Regions from separate parts of the Arthrobacter sp. D5-1 genome, predicted to be linked through region 1. Evidence: riboswitches for the same ligand, from Rfam matches in the RefSeq annotation. Region 1 holds a riboswitch; each other region holds the start of a gene.
The links. A riboswitch is a leader RNA that binds a small molecule or an ion and turns the genes downstream of it on or off. The one in region 1 is predicted to bind cyclic di-AMP.
Positions count from the first base shown of each region.

Region 2: linked by a shared signal. The riboswitch ahead of AYX22_RS23450 (M23 family metallopeptidase) and the one ahead of AYX22_RS20620 (hypothetical protein) in region 1 are both predicted to bind cyclic di-AMP.
Region 3: linked by a shared signal. The riboswitch ahead of AYX22_RS22700 (LysM peptidoglycan-binding domain-containing protein) and the one ahead of AYX22_RS20620 (hypothetical protein) in region 1 are both predicted to bind cyclic di-AMP.
Region 4: linked by a shared signal. The riboswitch ahead of AYX22_RS02680 (NlpC/P60 family protein) and the one ahead of AYX22_RS20620 (hypothetical protein) in region 1 are both predicted to bind cyclic di-AMP.

Region 1 is NZ_CP014571.1:4,471,109-4,478,349, reverse strand. It holds gene ald (alanine dehydrogenase) at 1-430, opposite strand, end outside; gene AYX22_RS20625 (helix-turn-helix domain-containing protein) at 639-1,853, shown strand; gene AYX22_RS20620 (hypothetical protein) at 2,041-3,330, opposite strand; cyclic di-AMP (ydaO/yuaA leader) riboswitch at 3,333-3,477, opposite strand; gene AYX22_RS20615 (ATP-dependent DNA ligase) at 3,722-4,786, shown strand; gene AYX22_RS20610 (DUF6480 family protein) at 4,805-5,077, opposite strand; gene AYX22_RS20605 (alpha/beta hydrolase) at 5,148-5,954, opposite strand; gene AYX22_RS20600 (maleylpyruvate isomerase family mycothiol-dependent enzyme) at 5,978-6,640, opposite strand; gene AYX22_RS20595 (hypothetical protein) at 6,643-6,912, opposite strand; gene AYX22_RS20590 (helix-turn-helix domain-containing protein) at 6,991-7,241, opposite strand, start outside.
Region 2 is NZ_CP014572.1:285,953-293,193, reverse strand. It holds partial or broken gene AYX22_RS23455 (potassium transporter TrkG) at 1-972, shown strand, start outside; gene AYX22_RS23450 (M23 family metallopeptidase) at 1,034-1,858, opposite strand; cyclic di-AMP (ydaO/yuaA leader) riboswitch at 1,862-2,033, opposite strand; gene AYX22_RS23445 (SURF1 family protein) at 2,460-3,317, opposite strand; gene AYX22_RS23440 (cytochrome c biogenesis protein ResB) at 3,307-4,857, opposite strand; gene AYX22_RS23435 (cytochrome c oxidase assembly protein) at 4,935-5,903, opposite strand; gene AYX22_RS23430 (metalloregulator ArsR/SmtB family transcription factor) at 5,949-6,374, opposite strand; gene AYX22_RS23425 (cytochrome c oxidase assembly protein) at 6,588-7,241, shown strand, end outside.
Region 3 is NZ_CP014572.1:148,933-156,173, forward strand. It holds gene AYX22_RS22695 (heavy metal translocating P-type ATPase) at 1-1,244, shown strand, start outside; cyclic di-AMP (ydaO/yuaA leader) riboswitch at 1,563-1,719, shown strand; gene AYX22_RS22700 (LysM peptidoglycan-binding domain-containing protein) at 1,724-2,578, shown strand; gene AYX22_RS22705 (thioredoxin domain-containing protein) at 2,778-3,512, shown strand; gene AYX22_RS22710 (cytochrome c biogenesis CcdA family protein) at 3,512-4,381, shown strand; gene AYX22_RS22715 (hypothetical protein) at 4,378-4,917, shown strand; gene AYX22_RS22720 (GntR family transcriptional regulator) at 4,914-5,693, opposite strand; partial or broken gene AYX22_RS24270 (peroxidase) at 5,817-6,089, shown strand; gene AYX22_RS22730 (PQQ-binding-like beta-propeller repeat protein) at 6,198-7,241, opposite strand, start outside.
Region 4 is NZ_CP014571.1:545,681-552,921, forward strand. It holds gene hutG (formimidoylglutamase) at 1-167, opposite strand, end outside; gene AYX22_RS02670 (NCS2 family permease) at 255-1,697, opposite strand; gene AYX22_RS02675 (copper resistance CopC family protein) at 1,812-2,474, shown strand; cyclic di-AMP (ydaO/yuaA leader) riboswitch at 2,625-2,817, shown strand; gene AYX22_RS02680 (NlpC/P60 family protein) at 2,821-3,609, shown strand; gene AYX22_RS02685 (FAD-dependent monooxygenase) at 3,719-4,411, opposite strand; gene AYX22_RS02690 (universal stress protein) at 4,827-5,864, shown strand; gene AYX22_RS02695 (PEP/pyruvate-binding domain-containing protein) at 5,885-7,241, shown strand, end outside.

The DNA of each region.
Region 1 (7,241 bases):
CCACCACGACGGACAGGCGGCCTGCTACCTCGGACATCGGAGCGAGCAGCGGAAGGGTGCGGCCTTCCTGCACGGTTTCGTAAGCGATGGCCGTGACGCCGGAGTTGATGAGCTCGGCGGTGAGCTCCGGTTCTGCGGCGAGGTGCAGGTAGGTGAAGAGGATGAGGCCCTTGCGGAAGCGGTGGTACTCGGCCGCGATGGGCTCCTTGACCTTCATGACCATGTCCGCACGGCCCCAGACGTCGTCAGCTTCGTTGACGATTTCGGCGCCGGCGATCGAGTATTCCTCGTCGGTGATGCCCGAGCCGAGGCCTGCGCCACGCTCAACCAGAACGGTGTGTCCGTGGGTGCGGAATTCGTGGACACCTGCGGCCGTGATGGCTACGCGGAACTCGTTGTTCTTGATTTCTTTGGGGACGCCGATGATCATCTGTGGGCTCCATCGTTAGCGGCCTTTTCGGCCGAAAATGTGTTGCGGGCTGTGATTCCAGAATAAATCCGGCTGTGAGGCAGGCGACATGGGTTTTGCCGCGGACAGGCGGAGGCGCCCCGGAAACTCAAGGATCTTCACCTCTGCAGCTCGACATTTGTCGAGCCCTGGAGCGTCAGGTGTCGCCTGCTGTTGGTACGCTTTCCTGATGCAGCAGGACGTGGAACAGATCGTTGAACGCGTGGCGTTGAAGCTGGGCCGCGGCCTGTCCCTCGAAGACCTCGACGGCGTCCTCCTCGCGTACAGCTCCAACCAGTCGCACGCCGACCGCGTCCGCGTGAACTTCCTCCTCAGCAAGCGTGTCCCCAGCGACGTCAGCGTGTGGCAACTGTCCCACGGCATCGCCACGGCGGTGCGTCCCGTCGTCGTTCCCGCCAACGAGGAACTCGGAATGTTGGGCCGCGTCTGCGTGCCGCTCCTGGTGCGCGGCTTCCGCGTGGGCTACTTGTGGGTCCAGCTGGACGTTGAAGAGCAAAGTCCGACGGCGATACTCGCCGAGTTGCCCGGCGTGCGTGATGAGTTGGACCTGTTGGCGGGTTTGCTCCTTGATTCCAACACTGCAGAGTCGGAATTCCGGCGCAGGCGTGAGCAGGAGTTCCTCTCGGCCTGCAGTGGCGAATCGAATGCCGTGGCGGCCGTGGCCGGGTGGAAGGAGATCCAAGGCCGCGGTCCATGGCAACTGGTGACCATCCTGGACGCGGACGGCGCGAGGTCCGACGTCGATCCCCTCGCCGCAACCCTGACGCACCGAACAGCTGCACTGCAGTCCACCATCGGCGTCAACGCTGCGTTGTTCAGCGCCGGAACGGAGACGCATTCCGTGGTCCTGTTTCGAGAGTCCGGTGGTCGGGCGGACCACGCCCAGGTGCTGGTCCACTATCAACTGGAACTCGCCAAGCGCTCCGGCAGGGCGGTGGACCGGGTGATCCTGGGCATCAGCGAGCCGTTCCAGGTGATCCGGCAGCTCGCAGGAGCGTACCGGCAGTCCAAGGTTGCAGCGCAGGCTGCCGCCGTCGATCAACCCCTCGGCGAGCTCGTGGACAGCCGGTCCGTAGGCGTCTATCAGCTCTTCGACCGCTTGCTGGCACCCGGAGGTTGGGACGACACAGGTTCCGTGCACTTCCGAACGCTGGAGGACCAGGACAAGAACGGCGAACTCCTGCCCGTCCTGGAACTCCTCTATGACAGTGATGGTTCAGTGCAGGACGTCGCGGCCAAACTCCATCTCCACAGGAGCAGCATCTACAACAGGCTCGGCCGGATCCGGCAGCTCATCGGCGCTGACCCGTTGAGCGGAGCGATCCGCGTCGAATTGCACGCTGCCTTGAAAGCCCGCCGCTGGGCCGGCCGGCCGCGGATCTGAGGTTGTCAAGAACAATGAGCAGGCGCCCGGTGCGGGCGCCTGCTCATTGGCATGGTCTTGCTTTACGGCCGCCTCAGCCGCTGGCAGCTCCAGCGGCCCAATCGACGCCGGAACGTGGCCGTCCGGCTGCTGCTGCAGTACCGGCTGTGCCATCCCACATGCGTGGTGGTGCGTGGCAAGCGGGTGCTCATTTGAGGGTGTCCTTTGCCGCGTCAAGGATTTCTTCAAGTGCCGTCCCGGAGGGCTGCGGCGCGGTGGCCGCACTGGGCTTGCCCGAGGGCTTGGGTTTGGTGGTCTGCGTGGGAGTCCCCGTCGGCGTGGGGGTAGGAGCCGGCGTGGGTGTGACCGTCGGTGTGGTTGTGGGCGTCGGCGTCGTGGGTGGCGTGGTGATCGTGTCCGACGGCACCTCGCTGGGTGCCGGCGCCGGCTGGGTTGGGATCGGGCTGGCGGTGGCCGGGTCCGCGGCGATGGTTGACGGCACTGCGGACGGGACCCATACGGGGTCGGCCAAGGAAACTTTCGGGGTGGGAACCGACGACGGCGCCCCTGGTGCGGGTGCCTCCGGAACCGTGGCCGGTTGGCCGCCTGCCGACGTCGCAGCAGCTGACGCGGAGGGCGATGATGCCCTTGAATAGGAGGCGCTGGGCGCGGGAGCCGCGGAGCCTGAATTCCGGTCGGCGCCGCTGGCTTCCTGGGAGGGGGTCTCCTGGCCGAAGAATGGCAGCTCGAGGGCCTGCCCCAGGGTACCGGCTGTCAGGACCAGCCCGAGGGCGCCGGCCACCACGGCCATGCGCTGGCTCATGTGTTTGACGGATGCAGCTTTCCGCAGGACCGTATGGGGTTCCCGGCCCGGCGAAGAGCCGCCAAAACCCGACTTGGCGGCCGTGGGCGCAGCTGCCGGTTTGCGTAGGTCCTTGCGGCTCGCCAGTGCTGCCGAGGCCGTTGCGGCCGCCGCGACCTGGGCAGGGGACTTGCCCCGCGGTGGCTCAGTGCGGGCGGACTCGGCCACCACCGGAATGGCGGCAGTTACGGGCTCCGGGGTGTCGGGTTCCTGAGAACCGTGGTTCGGGGCGGCCTGCTGCACGATGGGAATGGCCGCGGTAGGAGGCCCTGGCGTAGTGGAGGCCGGAGCTGCAGCCTGTGCTGCCTCCACGACGGGAATCGCCGCAGTTGCGGGTTCCTCCTGTGCGGCCGTTTCCGGTGCCGGCTGCGAGGCCGGTGCTTCAGGCGCGATCACGGCCCGTGCCGCACGCTCCCGCTCGGCCGCGCGCGCGGCTGCACGCGTGGTGGGTGTTGCGACGGCTGGGATAGCCGCGGTGGCGGCCTCCGGCGTCGTGCTTGTCGTTCCGGGTGCGGCCACAGTGTCTGGCTGCGCGCTGAGGGGGGATCCGCTGGGGTGGGCCCGACGGCGTCCGGTTGGCTTGGTGCGCCCGCGTTCAGTCTCGGCGCGGCGCGGCTGATCCATGGTTGGGGACATGGTGGTTGCCTCTCAACGCCTTCGAGGTTAGCTGTCGGGTTCGGACGAGGCCGTCCGGCCGCCGTAGCGGCTTCACCCCAAGGACTTGGGAAAGTCCGGGAACTTTTGGGTCCCCCGCCTCTGCCGCGGGTCTGGCGGATTCCGGAATGCGGCAGAGCTCGGCGTCATTCCGGAAGCGGCCCAGCGGAGATACGGGTCGCCCTACGACGGTACATGAGCCGGAAAGTAAAGTCACATTAATATAACGGACGGTAGGCCTCCCCGGATGAGAGGGTCCTGGCGCTTAGGCTTCGGGGCCGGCGCTGGGAGCTCCCGGTGCGGCAGCCACCACGGCCAAGATATCCATCGCCTGGGACTAGCTTCCGCGTGCACCGGCAGGTAGACATTGTCTATGGACCTGCCTGTGATGCCACCCGTCTCGCCCATGCTCGCCAAATCCGTTCCGGCCATCCCCGATGTTGGGCACTACGAGCCCAAGTGGGACGGCTTCCGGACCATAGTCTTCAAGGACGGCGATGAGATCATTCTGGGCAGTCGCAACGAGAAACCCATGACCCGCTACTTTCCCGAACTGGTGGAGGCGCTGCGGAAGAACCTTCCGGACAAATGCGTGATCGACGGCGAGATTGTCCTGATCGAGGGCAACCGGCTGGAGTTCGAGGTGCTGCAGCAGCGGATCCACCCCGCGGACAGCCGGGTCCGGATGCTCGCCGAGAAGACTCCGGCGTCCATGATCGCGTTCGATATCCTTGCCCTCGGCGATGACGACCTGATGGGCACTCCCTTTTCGGAGCGTCGGGCCATCCTGGAACATGCGCTCGCCAAGGCGGAGCCGCCCGTTTACGTCACCCCTGCAGTCACGGACCTTGAGCGTGCAAAGGAATGGTTCGTGCAGTTGGAAGGCGCAGGCCTGGACGGTGTGCTGTCCAAGCCCCTGGATGGGACGTATTTGCCCAACAAGCGCGTGATGTTCAAGACCAAGCACGAGCGCACTGCGGACTGCGTGGTGGCCGGCTTCCGCTGGCACAAGACCGCGAAAGTTGTGGGGTCCATGCTGTTGGGTCTTTATAACGACGCCGGCCGGCTCCAGCATGTGGGGGTGGTGGCCTCCTTCCCCATGGCCCGCAGGGAAAGCCTGGTAGCTGAGCTCGAGCCGTATCAGGTTGAACTGGGCGAGCATCCCTGGGGTGAGTGGGCCAGCCAGGGCGACGGAGCCGGCGGTTCCAGGATGCCAGGTGCCCAAAGCCGGTGGAGCGCGGGCAAGGATTTCTCGTTTGTACCCCTGCGTCCCGAGCTGGTCATCGAGGTGGCCTACGACTACATGGAGGGCGAGCGGTTCCGGCACACCACGCAGTTCAGGCGGTGGCGGCCGGACCGAACGCCGGAGAGCTGCACTTACTCCCAGTTGGAAGAGCCGGCGGATTATGATCTTGGGGAGCTCCTGGGGCTGCCCTAGCTTGGCGCCCGCAGTTGCTTACTCCTCGTGTCCTTGGTCGCTGCTCATGCTGCCCTCGGCCGGCGGGGTTTCTCCCGGAGGCACTCCTCCGCCGGGTTCCAAGCCCGTGACGTTCCCGTCGAGGGGATCGGGGTTGGAGGATGCGGCGGGGTCCTCGTCTTCGTCCTGGCGCAATTCGGGGTCGGCGTTGACGTCATCCTTGGTGGTGGCCGGGGGCGTTGCGGCACCGTAGGGGCCAGTGGCGCCGGTTGCGCCGAAGCCTTGCTCGTCCTTGTTATCTCCAGTGGTCACGATCAGCCCTTTCATAAGCAAACTTACTAATGCGATGGCTTCGCCAGCCTAGCCGGGACGCGTGGACTCATCAAGGCGCCTGGCCGTGAAGCGCTGTCGCTGCAACGAAACTCCGGATGGCGTCCGCCACGGCCTGGGGTCGCATGTGTTGCGCTACATGCCCGACGCCCGGGATCTCCACCAAGCGCCCCTGGTCAACGGCCCTCGAAAGCCGAAGCGACCAGTCCGGGCCGGCCACGTTGTCGCGGCTTCCCCTTAGGACCAGCACAGGGACCTTGATGCCAGTCAAGCGTTTCTCGGTGGGGTACGTCATCATCACCGGCAGTTCAGTAAGGTACCAGCGCGGACCGCAGCGGAGATAGTCCGACGTGACGATCAAATTGGAGGAGGGGCTTTCGCGGAGCATCCCGTCAAGGAGAAGAGCCACGGACTGGCGCCTCACGTTTTTGTGCCGCGAATCAACCACTGGCCCCATCAGCACCACCTGGCGGACCCGATCCGGTGAATGCAAAGCCGCCTCGATAACAAACTGCGCACCCATCGAATGGCCCACCAAAACGTACGAACCGATGCCGCGGGAAGCGAGGGCCTCCGCAATGAAGGCGCCGTAGTCCTCCACCGAAAGCTGTCGATCAGGCTTTGGAGTCCCTCCAAACCCCGGGAGGTCCAAGGAGTAGGTGGGTGCGCTCGCTGCAAGGACTGTGTGCAACCGGGCCAAATAACGGTGCGAGACCCCGATGCCGTGAACCAGGACATAGACGGGCCCGGTGGGATCGGCCTCAGAGCCGGCAGCGGGGACAGCGGCAGGCTCAGGCGTGCCCCCAGCCCACAGGATCCGCCCCTTCAATCCCAGAACTTCTACGTCTGCAGACAGCATTGCTGCCGGCCTGCTCCGCGCCCTCATGATGGTGTCCGCCGCAAGAACACCGGAGCCCCGGGGCCACTCAGCTCGTCCTCTGCTATTGGTCGGCCGGACACCGCCAGCAGCAGGGCAATGGCCGGCCCTTCCACAGCAGGGCCATCCCCGTGATCGAAGGATGCATCGGTGGCCACCAGGCGCCAGCCTCCTGCCACCTCCTTGCCTCCGCCCATCTTGGTGCTGGTCCGCACCTGATAGTGCAGGGCAGTGGCCACGTGCGCGGCGGGGTAGTCGCGGCGCATCCCCAGCGGGCGGCGGATGTCCTCGCCGTGGACGAACGCCTCCACCAACCGGGTCCCCAGGCCTGCAGGCGGCCCCGATGTCCGGGAGAGCACGGCTTTCAACTGACTCAGGGTCGTAGCCGGGTCAGGGGTCCTTTCGCGCTCAACACCTACGGCGTTGTCGCGGTCAAAGTCCATCCGGGAGGCAATCATCCGGCGAATGAAATTAAGGCGCGTGGTTTTGGCGCTGTCGATCACGTGCGCCAGGACATCATGGACGTCCCAGCCAGGGCACAGTGACGGGGTCCTCCATTGGGAGGGCTGAAGTGGTTCAAGGTCCCGGATCAGGGCGCGACGTTCCTCATGCACCACGGGCCACACAACGGAGGGGGAAGTCGAAGCCATACCGCTATTGAACCCCATGCCTACTCCCTTGTGGCGTCGTCGGACCTTGTGGCGTCATCGGATTCGTTGGGGTCGCCTGCCGGGCGTGCCGATTCGGCGGCGGCGGACGCCTCAGCCGCGTCCCGGCGTCGTGCAATTTTTGATTCCGTCCACATCGCAACGGCCACGAACACTGTGCACGCGAACATGAAGGTTGCCACAAAGTTCAATCCCATGGCAGAGCCCAAGGGTGCGGCAAGGGCCATTGCGGCCAACCCGGCCACGATATGCCACCCTTTGAAATTGCCCACCGATCAAGCGTAACCCCGGCTTTAAGGGGTGCCCGCCTGTTGGCTGGGATCGTTGCTTGATCCTTATCACTGTCGACCCTATGAGTCGGCGTCGGCGTCACTTTCGCCGGCTTGGCCCTCCGCCGCGGCAGCCTGTTTCTTCTTCTGGGATTCCAGCCAAGCGATGATGGCAGCTTGCCGGATCCGACGATGTGTTCCGCGGTATTCCACGGGGATCTCGCCGCGGTCGGTCATATTGCGCAGATAGGTGTGCGAGATCCCGGCGAGCTCGGCGGCCTGCGAGGTGGTAAGCATTTCCTCCACGCTGCTGACCGTCACGGTTTCGCCGC
Region 2 (7,241 bases), on a different replicon from region 1:
AGTTGGTGCGCTGCTGCGGATCGTCATCGTGACCTCCGTGGTCATCGAAGCGGTACTGGCCCTGGCCCTGACCCCCCGCTTCCTGGTCCTGGGCGAACCGTTCTGGCAGGCCGTGTGGCACGGCGTCTTCTACTCCATCTCATCCTTCAACAACGCGGGGTTCACACCGCACTCCGACGGAATCGTCCCTTATGAAACCGACCTCTGGATCCTGGTTCCGCTGATGCTGGGCGTTTTCCTGGGCAGCCTCGGCTTCCCCGTGGTCATGGTGCTCCAGCAAAACGGGCTCAACTGGAAGAAGTGGAACCTCCACACCAAGCTCACCATCCAGGTCTCCCTCATCCTGCTCGGCGCAGGCACGGTCCTGTGGGCCGTCAAGGAATGGGACAACGTCCGGACCATCGGCAACTTAGGGGCGGGGAGAAGGTCATCCATTCGCTCTTTGCCTCCGTCATGACCTGCTCGGGCGGGTTCAACCTGGTGGACCAGAACCAGATGGAATCGACCACGATGCTCCTCACCGACGCGCTCATGTTCGCAGGCGGTGGCTCGGCGTCCACGGCCGGCGGCATCAAGGTGACCACCATCGCCGTCATGTTCCTGGCCATCGTGGCCGAAGCACGCGGCGATGCCGACGTGAAGGTCTACGGCCGCACCATCCCCCAAGGCACCATGCGGGTGGCCATCTCGGTGATCGTCGCCGGAGCAACCCTCGTCTCCGTCGCCGCCTTCCTGCTCCTGCAGATCAGCGGGGCCTCCCTTGACAGGGTACTGTTCGAGACCATCTCGGCCTTCGCCACCGTGGGACTGAGCACCAACCTCAGTGCCGAACTGCCGCCCTCCGGGGTGTACGTGCTCTCGGCACTGATGTTCGCCGGCCGTGTCGGCACTGTCACCCTGGCCGCGGCACTGGCCCTGCGCCAGCGCAGCCAGCTGTACCACTTTCCCGAAGAGCGACCGATCATCGGTTAGCCGCGTGCCCTTCGATCGACAAGCCGCGCCTCTTCGAGGTGAGTGGTGCCGCCCTCCAGGGTCACATCCAGCCCTGCGGATTCACTGTCTGACCGTTCAAAAGCACCTCGAAGTGCAGGTGGCAGCCGGTGGAGGCTCCGGTGGTCCCGGCCGCGGCGAGCCGCTGGCCGGCGGCCACGGTCGCCCCGACAGAGGTTTCGATGGACGCCAGATGGTTATACGTACTCTTCAAGCCGTTGCCGTGGTCCACCACGATCCTGTTTCCGCCCCCATAGGGTGACCAACCCGCCTCCACGACCGTTCCATTGCCTGCGGCGAACACCGCGGTCTGGCACGCTGCCACGAGGTCCAGTCCGGTATGCAGTTCCCCGGAGCCGCTGATCGGGCTGGAGCGGATACCGAACGGCGACGTGACGGACATGCTGGCCAGCGGCGCGCCGAGCCGGGCAGAGGAAGCAGCGGGGGCAACAGCCGGTGCGGGGGAGACAGCCGTCGGAGATGCCGTGCCCGCGGCGGCACCCTGGGTCTTGGCGGGCACGGGCAACGGCGCCTGCTCGGTGGTGACAGCGGGCCGTTCATAGCTGATGGACGCCCCGGCAGAGGCCTGAACCGGCGCAATGGAAGCTTTCGCCGCTGAGGCTTGCACAACGGGGCCGGCTCCGGCGGGGGCCGGTCCGGCGTGGGCGGCCGTTAGAGAAGCGGTCAGAATCGCGGCGACGCTCAGCGTGGCGGCAGCCGTGACCTGTTTGCGTCGGCTCACGCGCGGCCCGGCAGCCGGCACACCCCGGTGCTGCGGCGTAACCCGGGAAGTCGTCCGGGCGGCCGCGCGAAGCAAGGGACCGGAGGTTGGTTTTCGGCGGCGGCCATGGGGGGATAAGGAAGACAAGGGGGATCCTTTCGGTTCGCCTGCGAAGTTAGCTGTCGGGTTCGGGCCAAGGAAATACCCGGCCGCACCCCGGTGGCCATCTGACCACCGACATCGCGGCTTCACCCCAAGGCAGGCTGGCTGCCGATTCTGGGTCCTCCACCCCCGCCGTAAAAGGGATAGTCGTTTGATGCCACCGGCGGGGCTGAGCGTGCGGCATCAAGGGTTTTAGTACAGAAAAACCTGAACTAATAGTAGCCGCAAAGCCTCATCGTTACAATTTCGTGACACTACGTGCGCGGCGTGGGCGCTGGTGCCTGTCCCGGTCTCGCTTCTCGCAGCCCAAGCCAAGCTACATAGGTGCGTATCTTCAGATGAGCAGCTAATGGCACCAACGAACCCCACATCCGGATGGTTCCGGTCCCGGGCGTGCCGGGCACAGAGCTGTGTCGATTGCCCCGTGCTGAGGTGTACGCGAGGGCCAGCAAGGGATCCTGATGGTTCCCCAAAGGGACGGTGTTTCCGCGGCAACGGATCGGCCCGGACAACCAGGCGGGCACGCTCCTCACGGTGACGGCGTGACGGCCTGGTTGCCGCTGTCATCCTTGCCCAGGCCGGGGGGTTAGAGTCCCATGGAGTCCAGAAGCGCGTCTTCTTCTTCGGAGCCGGAGCGCTTGGGTCGGGATGTCGCCCGGGGCTGCTGAAGGGCTTCAACCGGGTCCGCCACGTCGTCCGGCATGTCGCGTTCCTCGCGACCGATCCGGGCCTGTTGCCGTGCCATGTATCCAAATCCGACGAAGGCCAGGATCCCGAACGTGATCCACTGCAGGGCGTAGGACAGGTTCGACCCTTCCTTGACCGCCGGCGCGGCGAGCTGCTGGGGGGCCACGGCCGGCTGTGGGGACTCCGAGGCCATCACCCCGTAGCTGCCCCTCATGAGCGGGTAATCGAGTTGCTTCCCGTAATAGGACAGGTCAATGCTGGCCAGCTGGCCCTCGGGTGCGTCACGGCCAAGATCAGGTTCGGACGGTTTGATCCGGACGACCGCGGTAACCTCGCCGGTCGGCGGGCCAGGCACGGTGTCGGGGTATCCGGGCCGGTCATTGCCGATCGGCAGCCATCCCCTGTTGATCGCGATCGTCTCACCGGAGCTCACCCGGAACGGGACCAATACCTCGTATCCGGCGGCGGAATTGTTCGGCCGGTTCCTGACGATTCTCTGGTCCTGCCCAAGGTACCGGCCAGTCACGGATACGGTCGTCCATTTCGCCTCAGGGTCGGCGACGTCAAAATAAGGACGGGCATCCTTGAACGGCATAGGGGATTTGTCGTAGTTCTCCTGGACCCTGCGGATCTCGGTCACGGCCTGGTTCCGGCGATCCATCTGCCAGTTTCCCAGTCCAATACACGCGGCGGCAAACAGTGCCGCGACCATCAGGAAACCGGCCCAACGCCAGGACAGCAGGAACCTATACGCCACCGGGGCCCTCCTGGAGCTGCCACTGCCCGGCCAGCAGTGCGCGGATGGCCGTCGCCTCGGCGGCCAGGCGATGGTCTTCGCCCCGTGCCAGAAGACCGTATTCGACCATCGTCCGCCCGTCCTCGTGGGCGCCGGCACGAACCCAGACCCTCCGACGGTTCACGTACAACGAAGCCATCAGGCCCGCGACGGCCATCAACGAAAAGACCAGCACGCCGGTCTGTCCGGGGGTGCTGCGGATGTCCACACCGATGTAGCGTTTGAGGCCATCGAAGCTGATACTTCCCTTGCCCTCGGGCAGCGTGTACGTGCCACCCGGAGTCAAGGTGATGCCCTTGGCGGGCAGTTCCCGCCCGTTAAGCTGGGTCAAATCCTTCACGTCCAGGTTGTAGACATTCTGCGGCACACCGTCGTCCAGGCCCAGGTCCCCGTAGTAGGAGTTCAGGTTCAGTTGGGGGTTCAGCGGGTCCGGGTCGAAGCTGTAAGCGACCCCTTCATCATTTTTGATGGCGGAGGGCAGGAAGAATCCCACGAAACCCAATTGCGCCGGACGGGCATCAGGAACCTTGACGACAACCGTTGAGGTGTAGACCCCGTCGTTCGGGATGGACACGACCGGGCCACTGAATGCCGTGTCGCCGTTGCCGTCCCGCACAGTGATGACCGGGGCGTAGCCGTTGCCGACCAAAAAGACGCCCACCTCCCCGAAATAGACAGGGTCATTGACCTTCAGCGTTCGGGGTTCCTGAGCCGCGTCGGGCGCATCCCGGGTTCTTAGCTGGGCGGTGAAATCGATGGGCTGGCCGAACTGCCTGCTGGACTCCCTGTCGAAGCGGACCGCGAACGTGTCCAACGTGATCGTGAACGGCTCCAACCACGAGGACTGGAAGTTGGTTCCGGGCGCGAAGTTGTCGTAGCCCACGAGCGTGTTGACGAACGTATCGCCTTCGATCAGGATCTTCTGTCCGCGGAACCCGAACAGCCCGCCAATGGCCAAACAGATCAGAACGCCGATCAGCGAGGTGTGGAACACCAGGTTCCCGGCTTCCTTCAGGAAGCCGCGCTCGGCACCCAGTGACGGCAAAGCTCCGTCCTGGTCCCTGACCTGGACCCGGTAGCCGCGCTTCTTCAGCGCAGCGGCCGCGTCGGCGATGGCGGCCGCGGCGGGGATCCCGGCGTCCGCCGGCAGCTCCAGGGTTCCGTACTCCGGCAGCCGGGAGAGTCGCTTCGGGGTACGCGGGGGGTGCGAACGCATGGCTTTGTAATGGGCTCGGGCCCTCGGAACCACACAGCCGATCAGGGAGATGAACAGCAGGATGTAGATGGCGGAGAACCAGGCCGAGGAATAGACGTCGAAAAGCTGCAAGGCGTCCAGGACCGGGCCGTAGTCCGGGCGGTTCTTGATGTACTGAGTGACGAGCGAGGGGTTGGCTGGGCGCTGTGGGAAGAGTGATCCCGGCACAGCGGCGATGGCCAACAAAAGCAGCAGGAACAGAGCCGTGCGCATGCTGGTCAGCTGGGTCCAGGCCCAGCGCAGCATGCCAACGGCTCCCAGCGGGGGCGGGGTGGGGTGGGTTTTCTTTTCGGTGCGGGCAGGGGCCGCGGAGCCATTAGTGGTCATCGGCGGCGCACCGGACGGTTGGCCAGCTGGCGCAGGTATTCGTTGTAGGCGTCCAGATCCGGGTCGCCCGCCACGGCCGCGGTTTTGTCCGCCTTGACCCATCCGCGGGCCTCCTCCCGTTGCCACCGAACGAGGATGAACATCAGCAGCAGCACCCCTGGCAGTTCCCCGTAAGACCAGGCCAGGCCGCCGGCCAGGCCCTGGTCCTGCATGGGATCCACGTTCCAGCTTTCCGGCGGTGCGGCGAAGAACTTGACCATGGGGGCTGTGGCCATCATGATGACAACCCCAAAAAAGGCGTGCAAGGGCATCTCAGCGAAGATGTCCAGCATCCGGCCGAAGTGTGTTTGCCTGGTCGGCAGCGGGTCCGCGGAAATCAGTGGCACCGTGAACAGGATCCCGGCTGCAAGGAACAACAGTTCCAGGCCGACGTGCCCGTACCAGGTGGGCAGCAGCAGGTCCGCGAGCCCGGAGAAGTAGACGCCGTAGAAGCTGAGCAGGAACAGCGGCACCATGAAGGCCGGGTGGATGGCCAGCCGGCCCCAGCGGGAGCGCAGACCCCAGAGGGCAGCCTTCAGGACCGGCCGGCCGACCCGGCCGTGCGGGGTTGCCCGCAGCAGCAAGGTCCCAGGGGATCCGATGACCAGTAGCGGCGGGACGGCCATCATCAGGGTCAGTTGCTGGAACATGAAGATGGAGAACATCCGCAGCCCGTACCCTTCGATGCCGGCTCCCATGACGATAATGATCGCCAGGCAACCGAACAAAAAGGATGCAGTGCGGACCGGGGACCAGTGCCGGCCCTGCCGCCAGAGGCGGATGGCACCAGCGAGGTAGAAGGCAGCTGCCAGCAGCGTCAAGGCAGGGATCAGCGGAACAGGCTGCAGGTTCGGGGCGAGGTACTCACCCAGCGACGGCGGCAGCGAGGGAAGCCAGACCGGGCCTTCGACTCCTGGGTCGCCCATGTCAGTACCGCCGTCCGGACGAGACGGTGACGCCAAGGGCCTGCGCTAGTTGTTGCTGACCATTGTCAGCCGGTCCTGTCCGGCGTGTCCGACGTGTGTGAGGCCCAGATCCAGCAGCATGCGCACGTGGGAGTCGGCCAGTGAGTAATAGGCCATGCGGCCGGCGCGACGGACCTGCACCACGCGGGGGCCGCGCAGCAGGCGCAGCGCATGGGAGACGCCGGATTCGCTCAACCCCGTGGTGGCAGCTAGATCGCACACGCACATCTCCCCTTCGAGCAGGGCGATGAGGATCCTTACCCGTCCAGGGTCCGAGAGCAGCCCGAAGATCACCGCGAGATCCGTCACGTCCGAGTCGGCGGGCATCCGGGACCTGACGGCCTCTACCTTCTCGGCGTCGACCAAACGGATGGCGCATTCGCTGCCCGGCTGGCCGGGCGGTGTCGGCAGTGCCTGTGCTGTTCCGGTCATTCATCAAGACTACCTTTACTTGCTAATGCGTCGCATTTGCCTTGTGGCGTGCCGGGTGGGGCCGCGGGAGAGCCCTTCGTGGCTCGGATGGCATCCACCGATTAACGTCTGAACAACTCTACAGATAATCTTGAATGGCGCTGGAATGCACCTGCGCTGCCTGGCCCCGATGCCTTGGAGGAGCCAGGTCCGGACCTGCGTTAAGGAACCATTGTGGCTTTGAAAGCCTCCGCTGCCGGCGGCAGCACGGCAGTATCGCCGAAACTGCGCTCGTTCGCTGTGGCCGGTGTGATCGCCGTGGTTGTCGTGCTGGCGGCGACGGCGTATGGGAGAGGAACCCTGCCCGCCGAGACCCGCGATCCTGGCGCTTTGGTCCGGTGGGGCTTTGGTGTCGCCCAGACCCTGCAGAACATAGCGGCCGCAGCCACCATCGGTGCGCTGGTTTTTGCGGCGTTCATCGTGCCCCCGGTACTGCGGGGCCGCAAAAGTGCGGGCCGGTCCGGGCCGGCGGTGACGGCGTCGGAAATTGCTGCCGCCGACGAGCACCCGGCGTTCAGCCGGATCATGGTACTGGCGTCGGTGGCGAGCCTGACGTGGACCGTTTCGGCCCTGGCGGTATTGGTGTTCAGCTTCTCCGATATCGCCGGCGTGCCCGTCTCGGGCAGCCCCGAATTCGGCGCGCAACTGACCTCGTACATTACGGAGCTTCCCAACGGGGCGGCCTGGCTGTGGGTAGTCATCATTTCCTCGGTCGTTGCCACCCTGACCTTCGGTGTCCGATCCAGCGCAGGCCTGGGCGCTGCCGCGTTGCTGGCCCTCTCAGGCCTGGTGCCGGTGATGCTGATCGGCCACGCGGCCGGCGGAAAC
Region 3 (7,241 bases), on a different replicon from region 1:
CACCGATCGCCCGGCTCGCTGACCGCATCAGCGCGGTCTTCGTCCCCGTGGTTCTCGTCCTTGCAGCCCTCACCTTCGTCGGCTGGCTGCTCGCGGCAGGCCCTGCCATCAGCGACGCGGAACTGCGCGCCGCCTTCACCGCAGCAGTGGCGGTGCTGGTTATCGCCTGCCCCTGCGCACTGGGCCTGGCCACACCGGTCGGGCTGCTCACCGGCACGGGCCGCGGCGCCCAACTCGGCATCCTGATCAAGGGCCCGCAGGTCCTTGAGGACACCCGCACCGTGGACACCATCCTGCTAGACAAGACCGGGACGGTGACCACCGGCCACCTGGATGTCGACGGAACCCATGCGTTTGCCCCGTTCACCGAGGCAGAGGTCCTGCGCCTGGCGGGCGCGGCGGAGGCCGCCTCCGAGCATCCCGTCGCCCGGGCTATTGCCGCGGCAGCGCTGACCGCCGAACACCGAACCGGCGGCGCCGCGCGGCTGCCGGCCGTCACCGACTTTCACTCAGCACCAGGCGGCGGCGTCCGCGGCAGCGTCGACGGGCGCCACGTTACAGTAGGCCGAGCCAGTTGGCTGCAGGAAAACAGCGTCACCGTCTCGGCGCAGCAACAGGCGGCCCTGGCCGCGGCCGAGGCCGACGGAGCCACCGCAGTCTGGGTGGCCGTGAACGGGCAGCCAGCCGGCATCATCAGCCTGCGCGACACCCTCAAACCCGGCTCCGCCGCGGCCATCGCCCGTCTGCGCGAACTGGGGCTGCGGCCCATCCTGCTGACCGGAGACAACGCCGCGGTGGCCAACCAGGTCGCCGCCGCCGTCGGAATCCCCTCTGAAGACGTTTTCGCAGGTGTACTGCCCGAGGGCAAGGTCGAAGCTGTTCGGTCGCTGCAGGCCGGTGGCGCGACGGTGGCGATGGCCGGTGACGGCGTGAACGATGCCGCAGCGCTGGCCCAATCGGATTTGGGCATCGCCATGGGTTCCGGCACCGACGTCGCCATCGAAGCGGCGGACCTCACCGTGATGGGCAACGACCTGGGCCAGGTGGCCCAGGCGATCGAGCTGTCCCGCCGGACTCTGGCCACCATCAAGACCAACCTGTTCTGGGCCTTCTTTTACAACGTGGTCGGCATTCCGGTGGCCGCGCTGGGGTTGCTCAACCCAATGATCGCCGGCGCGGCGATGGCGGCCAGCTCCGTACTGGTAGTCGCCAACTCACTGCGGCTGCGGCGCTTCGGCAAGTAACCGGCCGGGAAGCCGGACCAAGCCAGGCCGGGCGGGCGGGCTGCCTCGACGGCGCCCACCCCCCGGCCTCAGGCGATTACGCCCTTTTCGTGGCCGTACTCCCCCGACGGAGTGGCCTTGTTCCCCATGGACGAGCGCGGCACCCATGCGTTGGCAGTAGCGTCGCAGAACGTCCACTACCGGGTATAAGTTCCCGGTACAGGGCGCCGCACTTATCCCCTAAATGTTTATACATTTGTGATTTTTCCGTGTAGATTGGCCCCGTGCCGCCCACCAGGTGCTGCACCCTTGGCCTGTTACCGAACCCTGCCGACCGCCAAGGCTCATAGACCAGAAACTCCGGCAGGGGCGGGGGAACCAAATTGCGGATTCGAAATTGAATCCTTGGGGTTAAGACGCCGGCATTTATGTCCGGTGGCCGGGTGACTCCCACCCGCATCCGACAGCTCACCTCGCAGGTATCGGGAGAGGTTAAAGCAATGTCAAAGAAAAACGCCCGCCACAGGGCCGCCACCAGCAGTACCCTGTCCACCATTTCACGCAGCGTCTCCAGCCACGGCGGGGCAGTGGGCCGCCAGGCCGCCCTCGTCGCCGTGGGGTCCGGGCTCGTGCTGAGCATGGCCGTCCCCGCCCACGCGGGAGCCACCGCCTCCGACCCGCAGGGGGGAACCGGTTCAGCCACCATTTCCTCCCCGGCAGGAATTCCAAGCCAGGCGGCTGCCCTGGGGGCAACCGTCCACACCGTGGTCGCCGGGGACACCTTAGGCCAGATAGCAGCGCTGCACGGCATCTCCCTGGATGCGATTCTGTCGCTGAACGGACTTCACATGGCTTCAATCATCTATCCGGGGGATGTCATAACACTCTCCGGGGCAGCGGGCAGCCCGGCCTCGGAACCGGCAGCTGTTCCGGCACCGAGCACGACCGCAGCATCCGCCGGTGCGCCGTACCAGCCTTCGACGCTAATGCCGGCGAGCGTCGATGGCGGACAGGGGGCACCGTCTTCGCTTAACGGAGCAATTCTGGCCGCGGCTCAAGCCCAGATGGGCGCCATCCAGGACTGCACGGTCCTGGGGGAAGTAGCCTTGCGATCGGCAGGGATCCAAGGGGTCGGCGATGAATCGCCCGAGTCTCTGATGGCCTACGCCACGCCGGTATCAACGCCGGAACCCGGCGACTTTATCTACTACGCCGACGGCGGAATGGGATTCTCGCATAACGCGGTCTACCTCGGTGACGGGCAGGCCATCCACAGTGGATGGAACGGCAACCAGACCGTCGTCTTCAGCGTGAACGTCGGCTCCGGCCCTTCCTACTACCGGGTGAACGCCTAGCTCCTGAAGTCCGCGGTGCGTGGCCCCACAGCCAGGCGCCGCGGACTTACAGCGCCTGATAACTGAGCTGAAATTTTCCCAGGCGCAGCAGGCGCGCCGTTCGGACCCGGCCTTTACACGCCGATGCCCGGACCCGTACCGTCAACAAGAAGAAATGTATAGACATTTAATAATTTTGTGGCCATTCTGAGGAGCCAGCATGCCATCGACTACTACCGGCACTTCTCGTAACCGACCCTGGACCATAGCGATTTCCGCCCTCGCGGTGGCAGTCCTGATCCTGCTGGTGGGGATCTTCGCGTATCAGGGAGGGGCATCCCAAGGGGCCAGCACCGGAGCGGCGGCCCAGGAATCCGCGGGTTCCGATAGCGCGCCGCTGGATATGTCCCGCAGGACAGCGGACGATCCGACGGCACTGGGCCCGGTTGATGCCCCGGTGGTGCTGGTCGAGTACGCAGACTACCGCTGCCCTTTCTGCGGGCTTTTCTCCCGCGATACCCTGCCGCCGTTGGTGGAAAAATACGTCAAGAGCGGTGACCTGCGCGTTGAATGGCGTGACCTGCCCGTTTTCGGCGAGCAGTCCACCATGGCTGCTGTCGCCGGCCGCGCAGCCGGGAACCAAGGCAAGTTCTGGGAGTTCAACAAGGCAGTTTTCGCCATCGCCCCCGAGCGGGGACATGCCGATCTTTCGCGGGAGCGTCTGGTGCAGATCGCACGAGAGGCCGGAGTGCCGGACGTGACGCAGTTCGAAGCGGACCTGAACTCCACGGAACTGCAGCAGGCCGTTGCCACAGATGCACAGGAAGCGGCATCCCTGGGTGCCACCGGAACACCTACGTTCCTGGTCAATGACACGCCCCTGGTCGGTGCGCAGCCCCTGGCAACCTTCGAAAAGGCCATACAAGCCGCGCTTAAAAAGGCAGAATCCCAGTAATGGTCATCGGATACGCAGGGGCCTTTCTGGGGGGTATCCTCACCCTGTTGAGCCCGTGCTCGGCGCTTTTACTGCCAGCCTTCTTCGCCTACGCATTTTCCACCAGAACCCGGCTTGTCGCGCGGACCGCCCTCTTCTATCTGGGCCTGCTTTCCACCCTGGTGCCGCTGGGGGTATTTGCCGGGACGCTCGGGTCTCTTGTGACACAGCACCGCGGGATCCTGGTCGCGTCAGGCGCCGGAGTTGTTATTGCCCTGGGCCTCGCCCAGGTCGCCGGGATCCGGATGCCGTCCATTCTCCGGAACAACGCCCGGGCAGGATCGTCCCGTCTTTCGGTCTTCGCACTCGGCGCTGTCTATGGCATCGCCGGGGTATGCACCGGGCCGATTCTGGGGTCCATCCTGACCGTGGCGGCAGTGGGCGGCAACGCCCTGTACGGGGGAATCCTCCTGGCGGTCTACGCGCTCGGGATGGCACTGCCCCTGTTTGCGCTGTCCCTGCTGTGGGACAGGCTCGGCATTTCGGGCCGCCGCTGGTTGCGGCCACCGCCGGTAACCATCGGCCGGTGGTCCAACTCCTGGGTCATGATCATCTCCGGCGCCCTCTCCATCGGCATCGGGGTCCTGCTGCTGGTCACAGACGGCACTGCCGGGCTCGGCGGAGTGCTCACCGTCACCGACCAGTTTCAGCTCGAATCCACCGTCAGCGGAGCAGCTTCCGGTGTTCCGAACACTGTCTTCGCGCTGCTGGCCGCGGCCATACTGGCAGTCGCTGCCGCCCTGTACTTCAAGAGCCAACGGAACGACCGTCCCGCCAGCAGCGACGCTGAGGCGACGTCAGAGGCAGCCATGAACAAGGAGAACCGATGAACCCCCGAGTGACTTTGACATCAGCTCTGACCCAATGGCCCGGCCGACGCTGGCAGGCCGCAGCCGTCGCCGCGGTGGCCACTTACGTGGTGGTGGCAGTACCCACCGACCTCATCGACACTCCCCTGTTCAGCCGCGAGGTCCCGCCCACCTGGTGGTCCTTCCCGGTCCTGGCTGTCACCGCCGTACTGACAGGACTGCTGCTGGCCACCTATGTTTCCCGCGATCCGGCCTCCGCTGACGAAAGCGACAACGAGCCGGGCCGCAAAGGCAAATTTGGGGCTGCAGGCGCCATCGTTTCCTTTTTTGCCGTGGGCTGCCCGGTCTGCAACAAGCTCGTGCTGCTGGCGCTGGGCACCTCCGGGGCCATGCAGTACTTCGAGCCGATCCAGCCGCTGCTGGCAGTCCTTTCCATTGCCCTGCTGCTGTGGGCGTTCGTCAAGAGGGCAACCTCCGAGGACCGCTGCCCGCTGCCGCGAAGCCAGGCGGCTGCGGCAGCAACGGTGGATCATGGGGGGAAGCAGCTCTCGCCCTAGTCCCGCCGGGGCGGGTTCGCTTTGCAGCCGAAGGCAGTCGCGATGGCCACGCGGTCGCCCAGGACATAGCTGCGCCGGAACTCGAGATTGCTGGCCCGGTGACAGCCGGTCCGCTCGATCAACAACAACGGGGCGCCCTCCGCACACCCGAGCAGAAGCGCCTGGGCGGGGCTGGCGAGGACCGCTGTGAGCTGCTCCGTGCCGCCGTCAAGGACCACGCCGCACCGCCGGTCGAGCTCCCCGTACAGGGACGCGTCACGGAAGTCGGCCTCAACCAGCTTCCCTGCGATGGCAGCAGGCAGCCAGACCTGGTCCAGGCCGATCGGTTCATCATCGGCAAGCCGGATCCGGGAGAGGTGGAAAAGTTCTGCATCCGCGGGAAGGGAAAGCTTTGCCGCCACCTCCGGGCTGGTCACCAGGTGCTGTTCCAGGACTACGCTGCCATGTCGCATGCCGGATTCGCGGATGGAGGCAAGGACGCTGTAGATCGGCCCGTAGGCCGTGCTTCTGCCAGCCACCACCGTCGGTTTCCGCCCGGGGTGCGCGGTGATGTGCCCGGCATCGCGCAGGGGCTTCAGCGCTGCCCGGATGGTGCCCCGGCTGACACCGTAGCGCTGGGCCAGTTCCAGTTCGCCGGGGAAGCCATCTACGAACTCTCCGGCCAGGACCTCCTGCAGGAGCTCGGCGCTGACGGTTTTCCACAGCGGGCTGCCACCTGCCCGCCCAGCGGCGCCTTCGGCGACGGATGCGACCGCTTGTCCCTGCTGATCCTTCACACCGCTCCCGACGGTTGGTTCCACAAAGCTGCTGGCATCTTGACGTTACTGCATGGGGGCTTCCCGGTACCCCGTCTTCACCCCAACGGGCCTGCCGTATCTGCGATTTTCATACCCCCGGAGGTACGCAGGGCACGGCCCGAGGACGATTCCCAGCGCATCTTCCGGCGCGCGTACAACTACGACGCCGCTCCGGGCGGGGGAGAAATCTCGGATTCAGGGCTGATCTTCGTGTCCTACCAGGCCGACGTCGAGAGGCAGTTCATCCCCATCCAGCGGCGGCTGGATGAGATGGACATGCTCAACCAGTGGACGACGCCGGTCGGGTCGGCTGTTTTTGCCATTCCCCCGGGGAGCCGCGAGGGCGGTTTCATTGGCGAGGGCCTGTTCGCCTGACCCGGCGGCGCGGGTCACGCACCATCCATCGAGTCTCATCGGAAGGATGCTGCGTGGCCGCGCGCCGAATCAGCGCGCGGCTACGTGCAGCACTGGGTCAGGGCGTGCTCATGGTTCGGGTTTCGCGAGCACATATCCGGTGCTGCTTTCGCGGGTGGGAAAGAGTGCTGAGCCATCGGCCAATACGGCCTCGGGAAGGACAAACTGCCCGGATTCAAGGACCGCACCGGATTCAAGATCCATCCTGGCCGACGTGCCGTCAAGCCGCGCATACACCGCTCCGTGCCCGGCGGCGAAAACCTCGGCATCCTTGGCGGCTTTGCTCCAGAGCAGCCCCGTACCAGGGCGCACGGCCTGGAGAACATGATCGCCGCTTGCCTGCCGGGCAGTGAACAGCACCGTTCCGGTTGCTCCATCAACCCTGGCGATGCCCGCCGGCGTCCCGGATGCCTGGGCCAGTTCTTTCCCGGTTTGGAGGTCGTAAACCACCGGGACGCTGGAGTCTCCGCCCGCCGTCCACTCAAGAACCACCACGCCGCCGCTCGAGGGGCCGTAGCTTCCCCGGAACACCACGTGCGCTTCCGGGTCCGCCGCGGGCGGCCGGCGAAGGTCGCTGGAGCTCCACAACAGCCGGCCGGAGCCGGCGTCGATGGCAGTCAGTGCCGGACCGTCGCCGAGCAGAACGGTGCCGTGATGCTCGTACAGCGCTGTTCCCGGCCGGGCGTTGAGGTCCACCACTGCCCCGGTATCGGCATCGAGCACTGTGCCTGGCGCTTTCTCAGCGGTGAGTCCCTTGGGGGTGTTGGCGAAGATCAGTCCGCCGGTGGAGGGACCTGGCACTTCTGTGGGACCCCAAAGTGTTTCACCGTCATCAACGGCGAATGCCGTTGCCACCGTGACGCTGACGGGACCCTTCCCGTCGGTACGAGCGTCCGAATCAAGGATGACAATGGAAGGTTCACCGTTCACAGAAGTCAGTACGGTCCCCACGCAGGAGGGGTTCGTGTCGATCCTCCATCGTGTGCCGGAGGAATTAAAGCCGTAGAAACTCAAGTTCTCCCTGCCGGCGGCAGGAAAGACGGAGCCGGTGAAGGCCGAGCCGCTCCCCTGGGGAGCGCTGTCCACGGACACAGTACTGACGGGGCGGAACCC
Region 4 (7,241 bases), 810 kb from region 1:
CTGCAAAAACCAAGCACGACGGCGGGACGCGAGGCAGTTGCGGGTGCGGGCGACGTCAGGGGTGCTACTGCCTGCCACCAGCGGCGGTGTTCAGTGCCGTCTCCGTCAAAGCGGCCCTTCCACGGCCCAGGGTTGACGTCTACGGCGAGGGTGATGCTGGTTTCCATGCTTCAAGCACACCCGAACGGGCACACGAAAACCAGCTGTCCCAGCAGGCGGGTGTCTGAAACTCCGGACTTAGGTCCGCAGGAGACCTACTTGACGCCCAGCAGCTCCTCCACGGTTCCAATGCCGAAGAACAGCAGGAACGCAGCGGCCACGGCCCACATGAGCGGGTGGACTTCGCGGGCGCGGCCCTGGAAGGTGCGGATCAGGACGTAGGAGATGAAGCCGGCACCGAGGCCGTTGGCGATCGAGTACGTGAACGGCATGAGGGAGATGGTCAGGAACGCAGGGATGCCGACACCCCAGTCCTGCCAATCGATCTTGCCCACCTGGGAGACCATCATGAAGCCCACAACCACCAGTGCCGGGGCCACGGCTTCGAAGGGTACAAGGTTGATGAGGGGCGTGAAGAACATCGCCACCAGGAACAGCACGCCCGTGACGATCGAGGCGAGGCCGGTGCGGGCACCTTCGCCGATGCCGGCGCCGGACTCAACAAAGATCTGGTTGGACGAAACGGACGCGCCACCACCCACGATCGCGCCGAGGGCGTCCACCTGCAGGACACGGTCGACGTTGGGGATGTTGCCGTCTTTGTCCACGGTTCCGGCCTCGTTGGCCAGTCCCACCATGGTGCCCATGGCGTCGAAGAAGATGCTGAGGAGGATCACAAACGCCAACAGTGCTGCAGCGATGAAACCGAGGTGCTGGAACGCGCCGAACGGGTTGGCCTTGCCGATGAGGGACAGGTCCGGGGCGCCCCACTCCGAGAGGGTGGGAGCCACGAGGGACCAGCCGCGCGGGTTGACGTTCTTGCCGTCGAAGCTGGGGCCGATGTGGAGGGTGAACTCGAGGATGGCTGCCAGTGCCGTGGAGACCACGATGCCGATGAGGATGGCGCCGCGGACCTTGCGGACCACCAGGGCGATGGTGAGGATGAGGCCCACTGCGAACACCAAGGTAGGCCAGCCCATGAGCTTGCCATCCACGCCCAGGCCCAAGGGAACCGTGGTGCCGGCGGCGTCGGGAATCCGGCGCACAAAGCCTGCGTTGACCAGGCCGATCAGTGCAATGAAGAGGCCGATGCCCACCACGATCGCCGTTTTCAGCGCTTCCGGCACGGCTTTGAACACGGCAGTACGGAAACCGGTCAGCACCAGGATGAGCATGGTGATGCCGGAGAGGACCACGAGGCCCATCATGTCCGGCCAGGTGAGTTCCGGGTGCGAGGCGACCGTGACGGCAACGAAGGCGTTGACGCCCAGCCCGGTTGCTACGGCGAATGGGTGCTTGGCCCACGCGCCCATGAGGATGGTCAGGATGCCCGCCACGAAGGCCGTCGTGGCTGCGACGGCTGTGAAGCCGAGGGATGCCCCACTGGAATCCGCCCCGGACAGAATCAGCGGGTTCAACACCACGATGTAGCTCATGGCGAAGAACGTTGCGAAGCCGCCACGAATTTCCCGCGAGTACGTGGATCCACGTTCAGTAATTTTGAAGTAGCGGTCTACTGCAGAACCTTGCTTAAGCATGAAAGACTCCGGGGATCGGGGGGAGTGTGCCCTCAAATCCTATGCGGTCCGGTGCGGGCGCTCCGGACGATTCGCCTAGTCTGTAAGGAAGCCAACACTAGGAGAAACCGCCCCATGCGTACCATCCGCCCGCTTCTGGCCGCCGTCGTCGCTGCTCTTGCCTTCGCGTCCGCCCTGCTGTTTACTGCGGCGCCGGCGTCTGCCCACGACGTCGCTGAATCCACGACGCCGGCCAGTGGCACCAGCGTCACGGACGTCCCGGCGTCGGTTTCCATCACGTTCAACAACCGGCCGCTCGCCATCGGTTCGGGCGTCACGGTCACTGCGGGCGGCGAAAACTGGGCCGACGGCCCGGTGGAAATCATCGACAACCAGGCGGTCCAGAAGTTGCGCGAAGGCGCTCCGGCCGGCGAATACACGGTGGTTTGGCGCGTCGTCAGCAGCGATTCGCACCCCATCGAGGGCACCTTTACCTTCACGGCCACCGCAGGAAGCACGACGACGGCCAGCGGCCCGGCGGCAGCCTCTCCGTCCGCATCGGCTCCGTCCGCTTCGACACCTTCAGCGGCGGTGCCGACGGCGGGAACCGCGGCCCCGGGCACTGCGGCGTCGGGAACCGGCAACAGCGAGCCCGCGGCCGACGCCTCCCAGCCCTTCCCATGGAGCATCGTGGGCCTGGCGGTTGTTGCTGTTGGTCTCGTTATTTTTCTGGCTGTTACCGCCCGCAGGAAACTGGCTGCTTCGAACGACCCTGAGGGCCCTTCTCCCGCGGAATAACGGGGTTTTCTACGTAGCTGCGAAGATCTCGAAACGGTGACTGCGACACGCCAGAAGCGTACTTCTCGTTACTTAAATGTGACTTCCGCGTGATCATCGCGTACGGTGGTACCTGTGCCTGTTCCACGTAGCGGGCACTTCCGGTCTGATTGCCTAGCTCTGCCGCAGTCCGGAATCCGTTCGCAGACAAACCTTACGGCAGAGACGGGGAACCCATTTTGGGCCGCTTTCGAGCGTGCCTTGGGGTGAAGTCACGATGCTTCCGCTGAACAGCGGGAGATAGTGGCCGGGTGACTCCCATCCGAATCCGACAGCTAACCTCGCAGGCATCGGGAGAGGCTCTTTCATGTCTTCACGCATTCTTCGCGGCCGTCGTAAGGCGGACAGCGTACGTCCTAATCCGTTCATCTCCATCTCCAAGGCAGTTGCCAGCAACGCTTCCGGCGCTGGCCGCCAGGCAGCTGTTATCGCAGCAGCCTCGGGCCTTGTGTTGACCGGCTCCATTGCAGCTCACGCTGCTGAAGCTCCGGTTCAGCGGGATTCCAGCCCGGCCACGGTCGCTGAGACCGTTTCGGCCGACGCTCCCACCCAGGTTGTTACCGCCCTGGCTACGGCTACGGTCAACTTCGAGCGCCCCGCTGTTGCTTCCGTTGCAGCTCCGGTTATCGAAAAGCCTGCACCGGTTGCTCCGGCTCCTGTCGCCAAGAAGGCAGCAGTCACCACTGCCGCCGCCAAGGCTCCTGTTGCCAAGGCTGCTGCAGCCGCTCCGGCCGCTGCTGCTCCCGCTCCTGCGGCTGCTGCTGCTCCGGCTGTTGGTGGCGTCAATGCCGCCATGGTTGCCTCGGCTTACGCCCAGATCGGCATCATGCAGGACTGCACCGCCATGGTGGAGCGCGCACTCGGCTCCGCAGGCATCCCCGTTGGCGACCTCGGTCCCATGCAGTTCATGAACTACGGCAAGGTTGTCAGCTCACCCCAGCCCGGTGACATGATCGTCCAGTCCGGCCACGTCGCCATCTACATCGGCAACGGCCAGGCCATCAGCGGTGGCATCAACGGCAACCAGACGGGTATCCACCCGATCAGCTGGTTGACCGCAACGGGTCCCCTGACCTACGTACGCGCTGGCGCATAAGCCTCACGCTTCAGTTCAAAGGCCGGTGTCTTCGAAGAGTTCATCTTCGAGGGCACCGGCCTTTGGCGTTAAGTTATGTGCGGAATAGTTCGCAGCCAGGTTTGATCTGCTAAGCGGTGGCGATGCCCGGCCCTGCAGGGAGGGCCACCTTGGACGATATCGCCTGGCCTACAGCCTTTGCCTGCCGAAGTACTTCCTTCGGTGTGGGCGTAATGAGCTCGCCGACTCCTACAAGGTGCATCCCGACGGCCCGCATTGCGGCCACCAGGTTTTGGCCGATCGCTATGCCGAGTTCCGCCAGCATTCGGCGCAATTGGCTCTGTGCGCAGCGCGTGACCACAATATGGTCGGCCAGAAGAACACCGTTGGCAGTGTGGACGGCCCACTGGCGGCGGGTGGACTCGAGGGGGCCGGAGGCGTGGAGCCCCGTCCTGAGCCCGGCAGTGGTCATGCTGGCGGCCAGTCCATAGCCGATCTGTTGGGAAGGGTCGGAGCCAAGGAAATCGAGGCGGACAGCCCGTGTGGTGCTGCGGACATCCAGGTGATGGCTTGCGGCGTAGTTCCGCAGGTGGCGGAGGATCTCGTTGCGCTCCTGCATGGCTGCGGGATCGGCTGCATCGCAGCGTTGAAGCATTCCGGTGTGGACTGACGGACCCGTTGCGGACAACGTGCCGAACCCGTCCACCACAATGGAGCCCACGCCGTAGCGGCTGAGCTCACTGGCAACTGCCAAGCCGGACAAGCCGGCTCCGATGACCACGGTGGTGGTGCGTTCCGTGGCGGAATCAGGCGTGAGTGACACTGCTTGGTTCCTCCTTGACGTGTGTGCCATTAGGCATCGCATGGGGTCGCGTCCGAGTTCCCCAAGCGGCCGCAATAAATGGCCGGAGTGTGCTGTGGAACACGGTTGCCGGCCATTCGGTGACTCGAACACTACCGAACTTTTTCTGCCATGGATAGCCTCCTGGGTCCGCGTGTTCGCGTTGTTCATCCCCAGCGCAAAATGAGCACCCTGGAACCGAGCCCGGACCGTTATACACATAGCCCAAAGTCACCTTGATTCGGCGTTGCCGACCGAGAATAGTTGGCATTGGGAGAAGGAATTTCCAGGTTTCTTCTGCCCGGGCCATTGACATTGACGCCAGGAGGGAATCCGAGCCGGAGAACCTCTGGCAGAATGGCCGGAACATCAAGCAGCAGGTGGAGAGGCGGGCCCCATGGACCAGCACAGCAGGCACAATGAAGAGCCACAGGACGGCCAGGACCACGCAGTGGCGCCAGGAGGCATTGTCGTTGGAGTTGACGGTTCAGAGCACGGGCAGTGTGCATTGGTGTGGGCGGCACGTGAAGCCGAACGCCGTCAGCTGCCCTTGCACATCGTGACGGCCTACTCCGTACCTATCTTTGCCGCATCAGGCCTGGACGGCGGTTATGCAACTGTGGATGATTCGGTGATCCGCGAGGGCGCGGACGCGATCGTGAAACAGGCTATGGACAAGATCTCCGGGTACGCCATCGAGGTTGACGCTTCAGTGGAGAACGGCGACGCTGCCGGTGTCCTCCTTGATCTCTCGGCAGATGCCGCACTCCTCGTTTTTGGCAGCCGGGGCCGCGGGGGCTTCGTTGGTCGCCTTTTGGGATCTGTCAGCAGCGCATTGCCTGCCCACGCCAAATGCCCCACCGTCACGGTCCCGCTGTACTGCGCCGACCGTCTCGGCGAAAACACGGAAGACAAGCACATCAAAGCCGAGCACGCCAAAGCTGGCCCCCGCGCGGTGGAAAACGTAGTCGCAGTGGGCGTCGACGGCTCCGAGCAAGCCCGGGTGGCAGTGCTCGAAGCGGCCGAGCAAGCGCAGCGCATGGGAGCCAAGCTCCGAGTCATCTGCGCTGTTCCGCAGTACAGCGGTTCCCTGGCTTGGGTGCCGGCTCCGTTGGACCGCGATGCCCTCTTTGCGGATATCAGGGTGCAGCTTGACGCCGGTGTTGCGTGGCTCAGGAGCCACTTCCCGCAGCTTCCCATTGAGACGGACCTCCGGGACGGCTCACCGGTGGACGTGCTGGTGGAAATCAGCCGCAGCGTCGAACTGGTGGTTCTGGGAACACGCGGCCGCGGCGGCTTCGCGGGCATGCTGCTCGGTTCCACCTCGGACGGCGTCCTCCACCATGCCAAGGGTCCTGTGCTGGTTGTTCCGGATCGTGAAGATCCCCGGCTGGCCGACCGTCACAAGTTTGGGCCAATGCTCGGCGCAGCTTAGGCCGCGGGAACCACTGCGCCATGGATGTCCAACAGCCCAGCGGGGAATTTATTCTGGACATCGCTGGCATCAGTGGGGCCATGCTTCCGGAGGTGGGGGGAAAGGCAGCCAACCTGGGCGAGCTTGCCCGTGCCGGACTGCCCGTACCACCCGGATTCTGCCTGACCACCGCCGCCTACCGGCATTCCCTTTCGGCCATTGGCCTGGACGAGGTCCTTGCGGCACTGAAGGAGGCGGACGCTTCCCAGTTGGACCAGTTGGACCAGCTGAACGGGCTTGCCGCCCGCGCGCGGTCCTTGGTGCTCGACGCCGGCATTCCCTACCGTATCGCCGAAGCGGTGCGGTCCGCCTACCAGCAGCTGGGGGAGGACGTCCCGGTTGCCGTCAGGTCCTCAGCTACCGCGGAGGACCTGGCTTTCGCGAGTTTCGCCGGTCAGCAGGACACCTTCCTGAACGTGGTGGGCGCTGACTCTGTCCTGGAGGCTGTGAGCCGCTGCTGGGCGTCGCTGTGGACAGACCGTGCCGTGACTTACAGGACCGTCAACGGGATCGATCACGCATCGGTCACCTTGGCTGTAGTCGCGCAGGAGATGGTGGACTCAGCTGTCGCCGGAGTCATGTTCACTGCCAACCCGGTGACGGGAAACCGGCACGAGACAGTGATTGACGCCAGCCCGGGCTTGGGAGAGGCTGTCGTTTCCGGAGCCGTGAATCCGGATCAGTACGTGGTGGATGTTCGTCGCGGTGCCATAGTGAAAAGGACCGTGGGGGACAGGAAAGTGGAGATCACGGCGATCCCTGGCGGTGGCACGGAACGCATTGAACGCAGCACCGGGTCCTCCCCGGACCAACCCGGCGATGCATATCCTCAGCCCTGCCTCAGTGATCACCAGGTGTTGGAACTCGTGGACTTGGGACGCGAGGTCCAGTCGCACTACGGAGCCCCGCAGGACACCGAGTGGGCCATGGACCATGAGGGAAAATTGTGGCTCACCCAAGCACGGCCCGTCACTACCCTGTACCCGCAAACCACGCGCGTGCCTTCCGTTCCGGGCGAGCACGCCTTCCTGAACTTCAGCCTCGCCCAGGGCCTCACCCGACCATTGACCCCCATGGGTTTGGCCGCGATCCGGCTCATCGCTTCCTCCGTCGCCAGGACCGCGGCATTCGATGTTCCGGATCCCCGGTCCGGCCCGTCGCCTTACTACGAGGCGGGGCAGCGCATCTTCTTCGACCTCACAGCGGTGGTGCGGAGCAGGGTCGGCCGGGCGATCGTGCCCCGGGTTTTCGACCTCATGGAGGCCCGCTCGGCCGTTCTGATACGTGGCCTCTTTGACGATCCACGTTTCACAGTGACCACCAGGACTCCTTTGAAAC